Regions from separate parts of the Comamonas guangdongensis genome, predicted to be linked through region 1. Evidence: riboswitches for the same ligand, from Rfam matches in the RefSeq annotation. Region 1 holds a riboswitch; each other region holds the start of a gene.
What was found. A riboswitch is a leader RNA that binds a small molecule or an ion and turns the genes downstream of it on or off. The one in region 1 is predicted to bind glycine.

Region 1 (2,253 bases):
AGTGCAGCAGGCGCGGGCGCCTGGGGTCGGCCTTCCAGGCGGCCCAGGTGACGAGGAAATTCAGGCCGAAGCCGAAGCCGGTTTCCAGAATGCGCCACTGGCCGGCATCGGCCCAGGCCGCGGGCAGCTTGCAGCCGGCCAGAAAAACCTGGCGCGCCTGGTCAAGGCCGCCCAGCTCGCTGTGATAGCGGTCGCCAAATCGGGTGCTATAGGGAGTGCCATCAGGCATCCATGTAATGGGTTCGGACATGGCAGGGGAAAACGCATCAACAGGGCGTGACGCTTAAAAACTGGCGCAGCGTAAAGGCCAGAGGCAGCGAGCAAGGGCCGTCCCGCAGCGAGGCTGTCGTCCCCTTCCCGCGAAGCGAGAGAGGGGGAAGGCGCGCAGCGCCACAGGGGGAGCATTATTTCACTCCCAGCGCTGCTGATAGGAAAACACGGGCAGCCGCCATTTGAAGCGTATGGCCGCCAGACGAAACGCCAAGCCGCCGGCAAAGCAGACAACGGTGCTGATATTGGAGCTTACGTCCAGGTGGCGCAGGCCCAGGAACATCAGGCAGACTGCCAGCGAGACGCTGGCATAGAGCTCGCGCCGGAACACCACGGGGACCTGGTTGCACAGCACGTCGCGCAGAATGCCGCCGCTGATACCGGTGATCATGCCGGCCATGATGACCACGATGGCGGGGTAGCCCAGCTCCAGCGCCACATTGCTGCCGATCAGCGAGAACGCGATCAGGCCCATGGCGTCGAGAAACAGAAAGACCTGCTTGAGCCGGTGCATATGGCGGGCGATCACCGTGGTCAGCAGGCCGAAGCTGATGACCAGGTACACATATTCGGGATGCTGGGTCCAGCCTATGGGGTAATGGCCCAGCACCATGTCGCGGATGGTGCCGCCGCCCAGGGCCGTGACGAATGCGATCACGACCACGCCGAAGATGTCCATATTGCGCCGGCCCGCGGCGAGCGCGCCGGACATGGCTTCGGCGGCGATGGCCACCAGATAGATGACCAGCATGACGGTGAAGCTGGAGGTCTGGAATGAGTCCAGCAGGGAAACGGAAGGAAGCATGACAGCCCTCGGGGAAAGACCGGCCATTCGTATCCGAAAGAGAATGTCCGGTGTGCCTCTCCCGCTGTCCTTTTACCTGAGAGTTGCGCATGAGCACCTTCGCGGTGGACATGCTTGCCCCTTCGGTGAGCCCTGCAGACTTGTGGTTGCGGGCTGCTCTCCAGTTGGCGATATCCGGGTCTTGTCCGACCCACCTGCGGTACTTATTGCCTGAGCGATTATGGGAGTTTGCGCCTTCGGCGGGAACCGTTGACAGGTTCCGCTCTCCCGCAGGATGGGCGCGATTCTAGCCAGTTCCAGAGACCGTATTCGGGTTAATACCTGTGCCGGCCTGGTTTGATGGGTCGTGCGGCAACCGGCTTTAGAGGCCGAGGGCGGGCCCGGCGCCGCCATCTGTCCCGCAGGCCGGCCCCTCGCTGGTGCAGCCGCCCGCAATAAAAAAGCCCCGGGCCAGCGCCACGGGGCTTTGTGTCCGAGTCAGACGAACTTACTCTGCGCTGGGAGGCACATAGCCGGCAGCCGCATCCGCGCCGCCGCCAAAGAAATGGTTTTCCATCTGGCGGACCAGATATTGACGGGCGCGGGCATCGGCCAGGTTCAGGCGGTTTTCATTGACCAGCATGGTCTGGTGCTTGAGCCAGTCGGCCCAGGCCTGCTTGCTCACGCTTTCATAGATGCGCTTGCCCAGCTCGCCAGGGTAGGGAGGGAAGTCCAGGCCTTCAGCGTCGATGCCAAGCTTGATGCAGTGAACAGTACGTGCCATGAAAAATGTCCTTGTTGTTGATTTCAGATGTTTAGGTAATAACAAACTGAAATCTTAGTAGTTTGAGTTTTAAGACTGCGGTTGAAGAATGCACAGCAACGGTGAAGCCCGTTATCCATTCACTCCAAGAACACAGTCACATGAAAAATCGTCGCCACTTTATCAAGTTTCCTCTGGCTGCCAGCCTGATTGCCGGCTTGACCCTGTCCGCTCTGCCCACATTGCCGGCCCTGGCCCAGGGCGGCGTGCAGTTGCTCAACGTCTCCTACGACCCGACGCGCGAGCTGTACGTGAACTACAACCAGGCGTTCGCCAAGCACTGGAAGGCGACCCAGGGCCAGGATGTGAGCATCAAGCAGTCGCATGGCGGCTCGGGCAAGCAGGCGCGCTCCATCATCGACGGCATCGAGGCCGA
Region 2 (2,253 bases), on a different contig from region 1:
CGCGTGCTGACGCCCGGAAAGCATTGCTGCACCCATTCGATGAGTGGGCGGATGCGGTCGGCGCGGATGTCCTTGTTGTAGCCGTTGAATTCGGCCGTGCCCGCCACGCGGAAGCGATCGTCGCCGAGGCGGCTGGTGACCAGCTTGGTCTCGTCGTCGAGCAGGCTCACCATGGGGGCCGAGGCACGGCTGGTCTCGTCGAGCAGATTGACCGTGATGGAGTAGCCCTTGACCGGATAGATGTTGACGCTGTCACCGAGCTGGCTGGCCAGCGCGCGGCTGGCCGTGCCGGCGCAGACCACCATGGCGTCGAAGGTCAAGGCTTCGGTTTCCAGACCCTGGCGCACGGTCACGCTGGCCTGCTTGCCATTGCTGTTCACTGCCACGATCTCCTGACCGTAGCGGCATTGCACGCCCAGCCTTTCGCAGGCGCCGGCGAGGCCGCTGGTGAACTTGTGGATGTCGCCGGTGGAATCGCTCTCGGTGAAGTAGCCGCCATAGAAGGTTCCGGACAGCGTGGGCTCGATGGCCCGCATTTCCTGGGGCGTTACGGCGCGGCGCTCCAGCCCGCCCAGGGCGAGCAGCTGCGAGACCTTGCCTGCGTGCTCGAAGCCCGCCTGGTCACGGTAGATATGCAGAATGCCTTTCTTCTTCAGATCGAAGTCAATGCCTTCGGCATCTGCCCAGTCAAACAGATGTTCACGCGCCGCAATCGCCAGGCGCGCGGTTTCGACCGTGTTTTTCTCGTAGTGAGGAATGGCCGCGAGGAACTGGCAGAACCAGGAAATCTTGTGCCAGCTGGGCTTGGGATTGAGCAGCAGCGGAGCATCGCTCTTGAGCATCCACTTGAGGCCCTTGAGGACGGTGGACCAATGGGTCCAGACCTCGGCATTCGATGCCGAGAGCTGGCCGCCATTGGCAAATGAGGTTTCCATGGCGGCATAGCGCTGCTTCTCGAACAGGGTGATGGAAAATCCGCGCTTGGCCAGGGCATAGGCCGTGGTCACGCCCGTGATGCCGCCTCCGATAACGGCGATTGTCTTCATGATGATCAGCTCCAGATGCGTCAAAGGTGGAGTCCGTGCGCAATATGCGCAGCGGACGCCCCCTCTGTTCTGGACCTGAGAGATTCACGAGGCATCGCCGGGGCGATGATCGCTTGCTCCTTCGGTATGCCCGGCGGACGATGGCGCCGGACATTCTTCAGAGTGATGAAACAAGTGATGCCGATCCTTTTGCCTGAGAGTTTCCGGGGCGGTTGCTCCTTCGGCGCTGCGCTGCAGTCTCTCTCGGCATCACTGGGCTAAGGGCCCGAGGGCGAATGTAAGAAGAACGCCATGGCTTGGATATACGGGTTTTCTAGACTTACCGGGCAAAGTGCCGGCGTGGCCGTTTTTTGCGGATCGGCCAGTTTGACGGCGCCATGCGTCACGGTCCTGTTGGTTTGGGAGCTTGATTGCGGGATAGTGCTTGATTTTCAAGCGCAGGATGCCCTCAATTTAATAGCGATACCATCTGTCAAGTGGAGCTGAGCAGCCCCAGAATCCGTCATTGCATTGATGGTGCGTGCCATAGTCATTGAAGGATTTGGGCAAAATGACGGTTTTGCTCGTCAATTGGCTCAGCGGCCGCACCGCTTGGCTGTTGAAGCACCCGGCCGGGGTGGCTGCTGGTGCAGGTGGTTGCAGGACTGTGCGCCCAATCTTCTGTCTGTTGGCTTGATTCCTTTGTCCTCGTTGCAGCGATCAATGTGATCGCTTTTTTGCGTTGCGGCCTGCAATGCGCAAGAGATGGTCTGGTGACTTTGCCTGATGGGCGCAAACCCAGATCACAAGACCCATGTCTCCATCTCCCTCCAGCCAGCAGACCGCAGACGGCTGCAGCGACAGCGCGCCAGCGTCCGAGCCGCATCTGCACCGCGTGCTCAAGCAGCGCCACCTGAGCATGATCGCCATCGGCGGCGCCATCGGCACGGGCCTGTTTGTGGCCTCCGGCTCGGCCATTGCCCAGATCGGCCCGGGCGGCGCCGTGCTCACCTATCTGCTCATCGGCATCATGGTCTACTACATCATGACCAGCCTGGGCGAGCTGGCCGCCTTCATGCCGGTGGCCGGCTCTTTCTCTACCTATGCCTCGCGCTATGTGGATCGCGGCTTCGGCTTTGCGCTGGGCTGGAACTTCTGGTTCAGCTGGGCCGTGGTGGTGGCCGTGGACCTGGTGGCCTCGCAACTGGTCATGGCCTACTGGTTCCCC
Region 3 (2,253 bases), on a different contig from region 1:
CGACGGCAACCGCACGCTCTGGGCTTCCTGGGTCATAGAGGATTTGCAGGACTCCCGGCCGCTGCGCATTTTCTTCAGCGGCGACGGCGGCTATTTCGACGGCTTTGCCAAGATAGGCCGGCACTTCGGCCCGTTTGAGCTCACGCTCATGGAAACCGGGGCCTACGATCCGCACTGGCCCTATGTCCACATGCATCCGGCCCAGACCCTGCAGGCCCACCAGGATCTCGGGGGGCGCTGGCTGCTGCCCATACACAACGGCACCTTCAGCCTGGCCATGCATGCCTGGTGGGACCCGTTCGAGCAGATCCTGGGCCTGAGCCGGAAACACGGCGTCGCGATCTCCACCCCCATGATGGGCGAGCGCCTGGACCTCGATGCCCCGCATACGGGAACGCCCTGGTGGCGGGCCTGCGCCGAGGCCGATGGCGCCAGGCAGGCCCTGATTCCCGCGCAATCCTGAGACCGGGAGCGGCATGGCCGAGAATGCCGCATGGAAATTTCGCGCCACTCACGCTGCCTCGCCCTCTGCACCTCCTTCCTGACGGCCCTGCTGCTCGGTGCCTGCGCCGGCGCCATCCCACCACAGGCGGTCGAGCCTACTCCAGAACCGCAGGCCGATTCAACACCGGCCTCCAGCGGCCAGGCCGAGGGCTGGCCGGCCTGGATCGCTGCCGACTGCATACCACCGGGCCAGCTGGAGCGAAGCCCGCGGGCGCAGCAGCGCGGAACACCGGTCATCCATGCCAACTGGTTTCCCCAGGGCCTGCAGATCCAGGTCGTGGTCAGGCTGGAAGTGACGCCCCAGGGAGAGCTGGGCCGCGTGGCCTATCTGCCCGCCGGCACCGATCCACGCATCATGGCGGCCATCACGCGCTCGCTCAAGCGCTGGAAGTTCGAACCCGGCATGCGCGACGGCAAGCCGGTCACGGCCTGCTTCGAGCAGCCCTACGCTCTGAGTTTTCCGCGCCAAGACATTCCCTCCTCGGCAGCTGGCAAGCAGTGAGCACGCCGGGCGCCGGATTGCGCGCAAGCAGTTGCCCGGCTCTGGCCTATCGAAAACCCCGAAACTGCGTATTGCGGTGATGCGGGGCCCGCGCCCACGGCTAGAATTCCCAGGTCAGGAGAGAGTGCCTGCCGCTTCGAGCGGCCATGCACCGCCGAAGGCGCAGACACCCCATCCCGGTGCCCAAACGCTCAGGCAAAAGGACTGGCAACCGCTGTCGCACCTTGGTGCTACGGCGTTCCTTGTTGGAGAGAGATGCCGGATGGCATCCACCGAAGGAGCAAACTGCCCGGCCTCAATGCGCGGCAGTGAATCTCTCAGGTAAAGCGGACAGCAGGGCAAGCCCGCCATTCGTGGCCCGGCCATTCATGGCCCTGCCATGCATGGCAACTCATTTTGGTTTGACCACCGGAGCGCTTGCCTGTGACTGCTGCCGACACCTCTTCCGCCCTGCGTACCACGCCGCTGTTTGCGCTGCACCAAAAGCTCGGCGCCCGCATGGTGCCGTTTGCCGGCTACTCCATGCCCGTGCAATATCCCCAGGGGCTGATGGCCGAGCATCTGCACACGCGCCAGGCCGCGGGCCTGTTCGACGTCTCCCATATGGGCCAGCTGCTGCTGCGCGGGCCCGATGCGGCCGCCGCCCTCGAGTCGCTGATGCCCGTGGACGTGATCGGCCTGGGTCTGCACAAGCAGCGCTACGGCCTGCTGCTCAACGACGAGGGCGGCATTCTCGACGATCTGATGTTCGTCAATCGCGGCGCGGATCTGTTCCTCATCGTCAACGGCGCCTGCAAAGAGGCCGATATCGCCCATATCCAAGGCCGCATCGGCAGCCGCTGCGAGCTTGTCCCCCTGCCCGATCGCGCGCTGCTGGCCCTGCAAGGCCCCCAGGCAGCCACCGCGCTGCAGCGGCTTATCCCCGGCATCGGTGCACTGGTCTTCATGACCGGCAATCATTGCGACTGGCAAGGTCATGCGCTCTACATCACGCGCAGCGGCTATACCGGCGAGGACGGCTTTGAAATCTCCCTGCCCGGCGATGCGGCTCAAGCGTTTGCCGAAGCCTTGCTGGCCCAGCCCGAAGTGGCCCCCGTGGGCCTGGGCGCGCGCAACTCGCTGCGCCTGGAGGCGGGGCTCTGTCTCTATGGCAATGACATCGACACCACGACAACGCCGGTCGAAGCGGCCCTGAACTGGGCCATGCAGAAGGTGCGCCGCCCCGGCGGCGAGCGCGCGGGCGGCTT

Region 2: linked by a shared signal. The riboswitch ahead of AB6724_RS00225 (D-amino acid dehydrogenase) and the one ahead of AB6724_RS17885 (trimeric intracellular cation channel family protein) in region 1 are both predicted to bind glycine.
Region 3: linked by a shared signal. The riboswitch ahead of gcvT (glycine cleavage system aminomethyltransferase GcvT) and the one ahead of AB6724_RS17885 (trimeric intracellular cation channel family protein) in region 1 are both predicted to bind glycine.

What each region holds. Positions count from the first base shown of each region.
Region 1 is NZ_JBFYGN010000025.1:13,309-15,561, forward strand. It holds gene mnmC (bifunctional tRNA (5-methylaminomethyl-2-thiouridine)(34)-methyltransferase MnmC2/FAD-dependent 5-carboxymethylaminomethyl-2-thiouridine(34) oxidoreductase MnmC1) at 1-250, opposite strand, end outside; gene AB6724_RS17885 (trimeric intracellular cation channel family protein) at 410-1,075, opposite strand; glycine riboswitch at 1,130-1,249, opposite strand; glycine riboswitch at 1,263-1,355, opposite strand; gene AB6724_RS17890 (oxidative damage protection protein) at 1,563-1,838, opposite strand; gene AB6724_RS17895 (sulfate ABC transporter substrate-binding protein) at 1,979-2,253, shown strand, end outside.
Region 2 is NZ_JBFYGN010000001.1:57,530-59,782, forward strand. It holds gene AB6724_RS00225 (D-amino acid dehydrogenase) at 1-1,046, opposite strand, end outside; glycine riboswitch at 1,101-1,217, opposite strand; glycine riboswitch at 1,218-1,302, opposite strand; gene AB6724_RS00230 (amino acid permease) at 1,840-2,253, shown strand, end outside.
Region 3 is NZ_JBFYGN010000005.1:166,283-168,535, forward strand. It holds gene AB6724_RS06300 (MBL fold metallo-hydrolase) at 1-463, shown strand, start outside; gene AB6724_RS06305 (energy transducer TonB) at 494-1,006, shown strand; glycine riboswitch at 1,112-1,223, shown strand; glycine riboswitch at 1,242-1,350, shown strand; gene gcvT (glycine cleavage system aminomethyltransferase GcvT) at 1,430-2,253, shown strand, end outside.